2 regions of the Streptomyces sp. cg40 genome follow, and region 2 is predicted to be linked to the other one. Evidence: riboswitches for the same ligand, from Rfam matches in the RefSeq annotation. Region 2 holds a riboswitch; the other holds the start of a gene.
What was found. Region 2 has a riboswitch for cobalamin ahead of ACQHII_RS16790 (ribonucleoside-diphosphate reductase subunit alpha). Riboswitches for the same ligand answer to the same signal wherever they lie in the genome.
Positions count from the first base shown of each region.

Region 1 (3,347 bases), 4.3 Mb from region 2:
GTACCACTTCGCACTTCCGAACAAGTCGTCGGGCACCACCCAGGCCGCGTACTTCGTGGCGCACGGCGGCGGCTGGAAGGCGGACGGCTGGACGCTGCCGCCGGCGCTCGACATCGAATACAACCCGTACGACAAGAAGCACGGCTGCTACGGCCTGAGCAAGGCGAAAATGGTCGCCTGGATCAAGGCGTTCAGTGCCGAGGTGAAGCGGGAGACCGGCCGCCGCCCGGTGATCTACACGACCGCCCACTGGTGGAACACCTGCACGGGCAGCAGCACCGCGCTGGCCTCGACACACGCACTGTGGATCGCCCGCCACGAGTCGGCGGACGCGGGCTCGCTGCCCGCCGGCTGGTCGTACTGGACCTTCTGCCAGTACGCCAACAGCGGCGGCCTGCCGGGTGATCAGAATCTCTTCAACGGGTCCTTGAGCCAGCTGAAGAAGTTCGCCCGGGGTTACTAGCCCGTACAGACACTCCAGAGACCCCCTCAGTTCATCTTCCGTTCACCCAGGTTTCCTACGGTCAACGCACCAATGACCTCGAACGATTGCCTGGGTAAATGGAAAGCTTCTCGCTGATTCTCGCGATTGTGGTGATCACCGCACTCGCGTTCGATTTCACGAACGGTTTCCACGACACCGCCAACGCGATGGCCACCACCATCTCGACCGGCGCACTCAAGCCCAAGGTCGCGGTGGCCATGTCGGCCACCCTCAACCTGGTGGGCGCTTTTCTCTCCGTGGAGGTCGCCAACACGATCTCCAAGGGGCTTGTCGACGAGAGCGGCATCCGTCCCGAGGTCATCTTCGCCGCCCTGGTCGGCGCGATCCTCTGGAACCTGGTGACCTGGCTCGTCGGCCTGCCGTCCAGTTCCTCGCACGCCCTGATGGGCGGTCTGATCGGCGCCACCATCGCCTCGGCCGGCACCGGCGCGGTCCACGGCGACGTCCTGGTCACCAAGGTGCTGCTGCCCGCGGTCGCCGCCCCGGTCGTCGCGGGCGTCGCGGCGCTGCTGGCGACCAGGTTCTCGTACGCGCTGAGTCGGAACTCGGACGGCAAGGCCGCCGACAAGGGCTTCCGCGTCGGCCAGATCGCCTCCGCCGGCCTGGTCTCGCTGGCCCACGGCACGAACGACGCGCAGAAGACGATGGGCATCATCACCCTCGCCCTGATCGCCGGCGGCTCCATCGCCCCCGACTCGGACCCGCCCACCTGGGTCATCCTCTCCGCGGGCCTCGCCATCGCGATGGGCACCTACATCGGCGGCTGGCGCATCATCCGCACCATGGGCAAGGGCCTGACCGACCTCCGGCCGCAGCAGGGCTTCGCCGCCCAGACCAGCGCCGCCGCGGTCATCCTGGCCTCCTCGCACATCGGCTTCTCCCTCTCCACCACGCACGCCGTCTCCGGCTCCGTGATGGGCGCGGGCCTGGGCCGCAAGGGCGGTGTCGTCCGCTGGTCGACCGCCACCCGGATGTTCGTCGCCTGGGGCCTTACGCTGCCGGCCGCCGCGCTCGTCGGCGCGCTCGCCGAGTCCGTCACCGACCTCGGCGACTGGGGCACCGCGCTGGTGGCCGTCTTCCTGGTCGCCTCCAGCACCGCGATCTGGCTGCTCTCCCGCCGCCAGGTGGTCGACGCCTCGAACGTCAACGAGTTCGAGGAGCCGGCCGGCGTGGTCACCGCCGCGATCGCCGCCGTCACCCCGCCCCCGTCGGTCGCCCTCTCCGAGGGCCTCACGGCGACGATCCCCTCGCCGCCCGTGACCCCGGCCCCCGTCGCCACGCCCGACCCGGCCACCCCGGCGCCGCCGCCGGCCGCCGCCGTCTGAGCCCGCGCCCCCGGTTAGAAGGAACGAATCAGCATGGACATCGACTGGGCAGCCCTCGGCTCCGTCTTCGGCGTCAGCCTCGTGGTCACCGTGGCCCTGGTGGCCGTCTTCACCCTCGGCATCACCGCCCTCTCCCGCCGCGAACGGGCCACCGCCCAGGGCGACTCCGCGACCCTCGCCCTGACCGGCGCCTACGCCTGCTTCGCGGCCTGCGCTGCGGCGGTGGCGTACGGGATCTACATCATCGTGGCCTGACCGGCCGCCAGTTGGACCCGGCGTGGGGTGCGGGACGGATCACCGTCCCGCACCCCACGTCTTCGTGCCCCGAGGACGACCCGTGCGACCACCCGCGTGTGGGCATCAGCACACTCCTCCCCCGCAGGTCAACAGCAAGTTGACGCCCCTTCCAACACCGTGGTGGACTGCCGGAGCCATGTACGGCGGCAGGAGAGGAAGCCGGTGTGAATCCGGCGCGGTCCCGCCACTGTCACCGGGGTAGACACCCCCGGGAGCCAGGAACTCTCACCGCCGGTCTCGTCGAACCAGGGCGTGGACACCCTGAGTGAGGACATACCGCCATGCTCGGCTGCCGTTCGAGGTCCCGTACCAGCACAGTGCCCGACTCAGCGATCGGCTGACCCGGTGCGTGCCGATCGCGTCTTCGCGTACGGCGCCGCCGCCGGCCTCCTCGGCGACCACCTGCTCGGCGATCCCCGCCGCGGGCACCCGGTCGCCGCGTTCGGCCGTGCCGCCGGCGCCGTGGAACAACTTCTGTGGCGCGACCACCGAGGCTGGGGCGCCCTGCACACCGCCGTGTGCGTGGGCGGCACCGTCTCCCTCGCCGCCGCGGCGACTTCGGCCCTACGACCGTCCCGTACGGCCTCTGCCGCCCTCACCGCCGCCGCCACCTGGGCGGTCGTCGGCGGGACCTCCCTCGCGCGCGAGGCCGGGATCATCGCGCGTGCGCTGGAAGCCGGTGACATCGAGGCCGCGCGGGCGCGGCTCCCGCACCTCTGCGGACGCGACCCGCAGGCCCTCGACGCGGACGGGATCGCCCGGGCCGTCGTCGAGTCCGTCGCCGAGAACACCTCCGACGCGGTGGTGGGCGCCCTGGTGTGGGGCGGCATCGCCGGTGTCCCGGGCCTGCTCGGCTTCCGGGCCGTGAACACCCTGGACGCCATGGTCGGCCACAAGTCGGCCAAGTACCGCCGCTACGGCTGGGCTTCGGCCCGCCTCGACGACGTCGCCGGCTGGCCGGGCGCCCGCCTCACCGCCGTCCTCGCGACCGTCGCGGGCGGCGACCCGCGCGGAGCGGTACGCGCCTGGCGCTCCGACGCTCCCAAGCACCCGAGCCCCAACGCCGGTCCCGTGGAGGCGTCCTTCGCGGGCGCCCTCGGCGTACGCCTGGGCGGGACGCTCTCCTACGGCGGCCGGGTCGAGCACCGGCCCGTGCTCAACGGCGCCGGACGCGCCGTCGCCGTACCGGACATCGACCGTGCCGTACGGCTGTCCCGGCG
Region 1 is NZ_CP190128.1:8,130,058-8,133,404, reverse strand. Features, by position in the region: gene ACQHII_RS36670 (lysozyme) at 1-463, shown strand, start outside; gene ACQHII_RS36665 (inorganic phosphate transporter) at 562-1,830, shown strand; gene ACQHII_RS36660 (hypothetical protein) at 1,864-2,085, shown strand; cobalamin riboswitch at 2,232-2,371, shown strand; gene ACQHII_RS36655 (cobalamin biosynthesis protein) at 2,473-3,347, shown strand, end outside.
Region 1: another riboswitch for cobalamin. It lies ahead of ACQHII_RS36655 (cobalamin biosynthesis protein); the one in region 2 lies ahead of ACQHII_RS16790 (ribonucleoside-diphosphate reductase subunit alpha).

Region 2 (3,347 bases):
TTCGGCTCCAAGAGCCTCTCGCTGGCGGTGGCGGTCACCGGCATCCTCGCGACGATGCCGTACATCGCGCTCCAACTGGTCGGCATCCAGGCCGTGTTGGACGTCATGGGCGTCGGCGGCAGCGCCAACTCCAACTGGTTCGTGAAGGACCTGCCGCTGCTGATCGCGTTCGCCGTGCTGGCCGCGTACACCTACTCGTCCGGCCTGCGCGCGCCCGCGCTGATCGCGTTCGTCAAGGACGGCCTGATCTACATCGTCATCACGGTGGCGATCATCTACATACCGATCAAGCTCGGCGGCTTCCACGACATCTTCAGCGCGGCGGGCGCCAAGTTCAAGGCGGCGGGAGCGGGCGGTCTGGTCCCCGCCCCGGCGGGCCAATGGACGTACGCCACCCTGGCGTTGGGCTCGGCGCTGGCCCTGTTCATGTACCCCCACTCGATCACGGCGACGCTCTCCTCCAAGAGCCGCAACGTGATCCGCCGCAACACCACGATCCTGCCCCTGTATTCACTGATGCTGGGGCTGCTCGCCCTGCTCGGCTTCATGGCGATCGCGGCGGGCGTCAAGGTCACCAACGGCCAACTGGCCATCCCGCAGCTCTTCGAGAACATGTTCCCCGACTGGTTCGCGGGCGTGGCCTTCGCGGCGATCGGCATCGGCGCGCTCGTGCCCGCGGCCATCATGTCCATCGCGGCGGCCAACCTCTTCACTCGCAACATCTACAAGGACTTCATCAACCCGGCCGCGACCCCCGCCCAGGAGACCAAGGTCTCCAAGCTGGTCTCGCTGCTGGTGAAGGTCGGCGCCCTGGCCTTCGTCCTGACGATGGACAAGACGGTCGCCATCAACTTCCAGCTCCTGGGCGGCATCTGGATCCTCCAGACCTTCCCGTCCCTGGTGGGCGGCCTCTTCACCCGCTGGTTCCACCGCTGGGCCCTCCTGGCCGGCTGGGCGGTGGGCATGCTCTACGGCACGCTCGCGGCCTACGGCGTGGCTTCGCCGACCCAGAATCACTTCGGCGGCTCGTCCAAGGAGATCCCGGGAATCGGCGAGATCGGGTACATCGGCCTGACGGCGTTCGTGCTGAATGTGGCGGTGACAGTGGTCCTGACGTTCATCCTGAAGGCGGCGAAGGCCCCGGAGGGCGTGGACGAGACAAGCCCGGCGGACTACACGGCGGACGCGGGCGACCCGGGAGTGAAGGAGGAGCTCCCCGTCATCGCCGGTCACTGAAATTCCTTAGGGGCGCGGGGCTGTATCAATGTGCGGCTCCGCCGCGTGGGCGCGACCAGCCACAACGAACCCGCAGCGGGCCGCCGACAGCAAGTAAGACGGCGGCCCGTTGTCATACAGACTCACCCCCATGAACATCCTCATCCGCCCAGCAGACCCCACCGAATACGAACCCCTGGGCGAAATCACAGCCCAGGCCTACCTCCAGGACGGCCTCCTCGACTTCGGCGAAAGCGACGCATACCTCGGCGAGTTGAGAGCCGTGGCAAAACGAGCCGCCGCAGCCGACGTCCTCGTAGCCGTCGAGAACGGCCACCTCCTCGGCGGAGTGACCTTCGTCCCGTCCGGCGGCCCCATGGCCGACATCGCGCAACAAGGCGAGGCCGAGATCCGCATGCTGGCGGTCGCCCGCGAGGCCCGCGGCAAGGGCGCCGGCGAGTCCCTGGTCCGCGCCTGCGTGGACCGCGCCCGGGCCACCGCGGGCTGCACAGCGGTCGTCCTGTCGACCCAGCGCACCATGCACGCCGCCCACCGCATCTACGAACGCGTCGGCTTCACCCGCGCCCCGGAGCGCGACTGGAAACCCCTGCCGGAGCTCGACGACATCACTCTCCTCACCTATGAGTTGACACTCTGAAACAGCCGCGACACAACATCTGGGGGTGCCACGACAGCCCGGCACAAGATGTATGCTCATGCTCGCTGTCGCCGCAGGGGAATCCGGTGTGAATCCGGAACTGTCCCGCAACGGTGTACTTGCGTGCATGTGCACGCCTGGTCAGTCCGAGGACCTGCCGACGGCGCGCCCGGCCAACCGGCCAGGGCGCATGACGTCCGGGCCTCGTGGAGTGGGCCGGTGGACGCGACGCCCCGTGCGCTCGTGAGCTGCCGCCTGCCCTCCGCAAGGCCCCGTGCCGAGCGAGGGAGAGCCCCACCGTGACCATCGCGCCAGCAGAGCCGGCATCAGCGACCCAGGCGAACGAGGCGATCGCGACCGGAACCGACCTGCCGGGAACCGCCGTTCCCGGTGCCGACGGTCCCGGCGCCGCGATCCTGCGGACCCTGACCGAGCTGACCGCCGACCTTCCCGACGCCGACCCCGGCCGGGTCGCCGCCGCCACGCTCCGTGGCCGGTCCGCGCACGCGGACGAGACGGAACTGCGCGAACTGGCCACGGAGGCCGCCGCCGGCCTCATCTCCGAGGACCCGGTCTACTCGCGGCTCGCCGCGCGCCTGCTGACGATCAGCATCGCCGCCGAGGCCGCGTCCCAGGGCGTCACGACGTTCACCGAGTCCGTCGCCGTGGGCCACCGCGAGGGCCTGATCGCGGACCGCACCGCCGAGTTCGTGACGCTGCACGCGGCCCGCCTCGACGCGCTGATCGCCGCCTCCTTCGATGAGGGTGCCGACGACCGTTTCGGCTACTTCGGGCTCCGCACCCTGCACAGCCGCTACCTCCTCCGGCACCCGATCACCCGCAAGGTCATCGAGACGCCCCAGCACTTCATGCTGCGCGTGGCGTCCGGCCTGGCGGAGGACGACAGCACCCGCGCCCTGGACGAAGTCACCGCGCTCTACCGCCTGATGAGCCGCCTCGACTACCTCCCCTCCTCCCCCACCCTCTTCAACTCCGGCACCCGGCACCCCCAGATGTCGTCCTGCTACCTCCTCGACTCCCCGCTGGACGAGCTGGACTCCATCTACGACCGCTACCACCAGGTCGCCCGCCTCTCGAAGCACGCCGGTGGCATCGGTCTTTCGTACTCCCGTATCCGCAGCCGCGGTTCGCTGATCCGGGGCACGAACGGGCACTCCAACGGCATCGTGCCGTTCCTGAAGACGCTGGACGCCTCGGTCGCCGCGGTGAACCAGGGCGGCCGGCGCAAGGGTGCCGCCGCCGTGTACCTGGAGACCTGGCACTCCGACATCGAGGAGTTCCTGGAGCTGCGGGACAACACCGGTGAGGACGCCCGCCGTACGCACAATCTGAACCTGGCGCACTGGATCCCGGACGAGTTCATGCGCCGGGTGAACGAGGACGGCACCTGGTCGCTGTTCTCGCCGGCCGACGTGCCCGAGCTGGTCGACCTCTGGGGCGACGAGTTCGACGC
Region 2 is NZ_CP190128.1:3,846,927-3,850,273, forward strand. Features, by position in the region: gene mctP (monocarboxylate uptake permease MctP) at 1-1,236, shown strand, start outside; gene ACQHII_RS16785 (GNAT family N-acetyltransferase) at 1,367-1,873, shown strand; cobalamin riboswitch at 1,926-2,049, shown strand; gene ACQHII_RS16790 (ribonucleoside-diphosphate reductase subunit alpha) at 2,173-3,347, shown strand, end outside.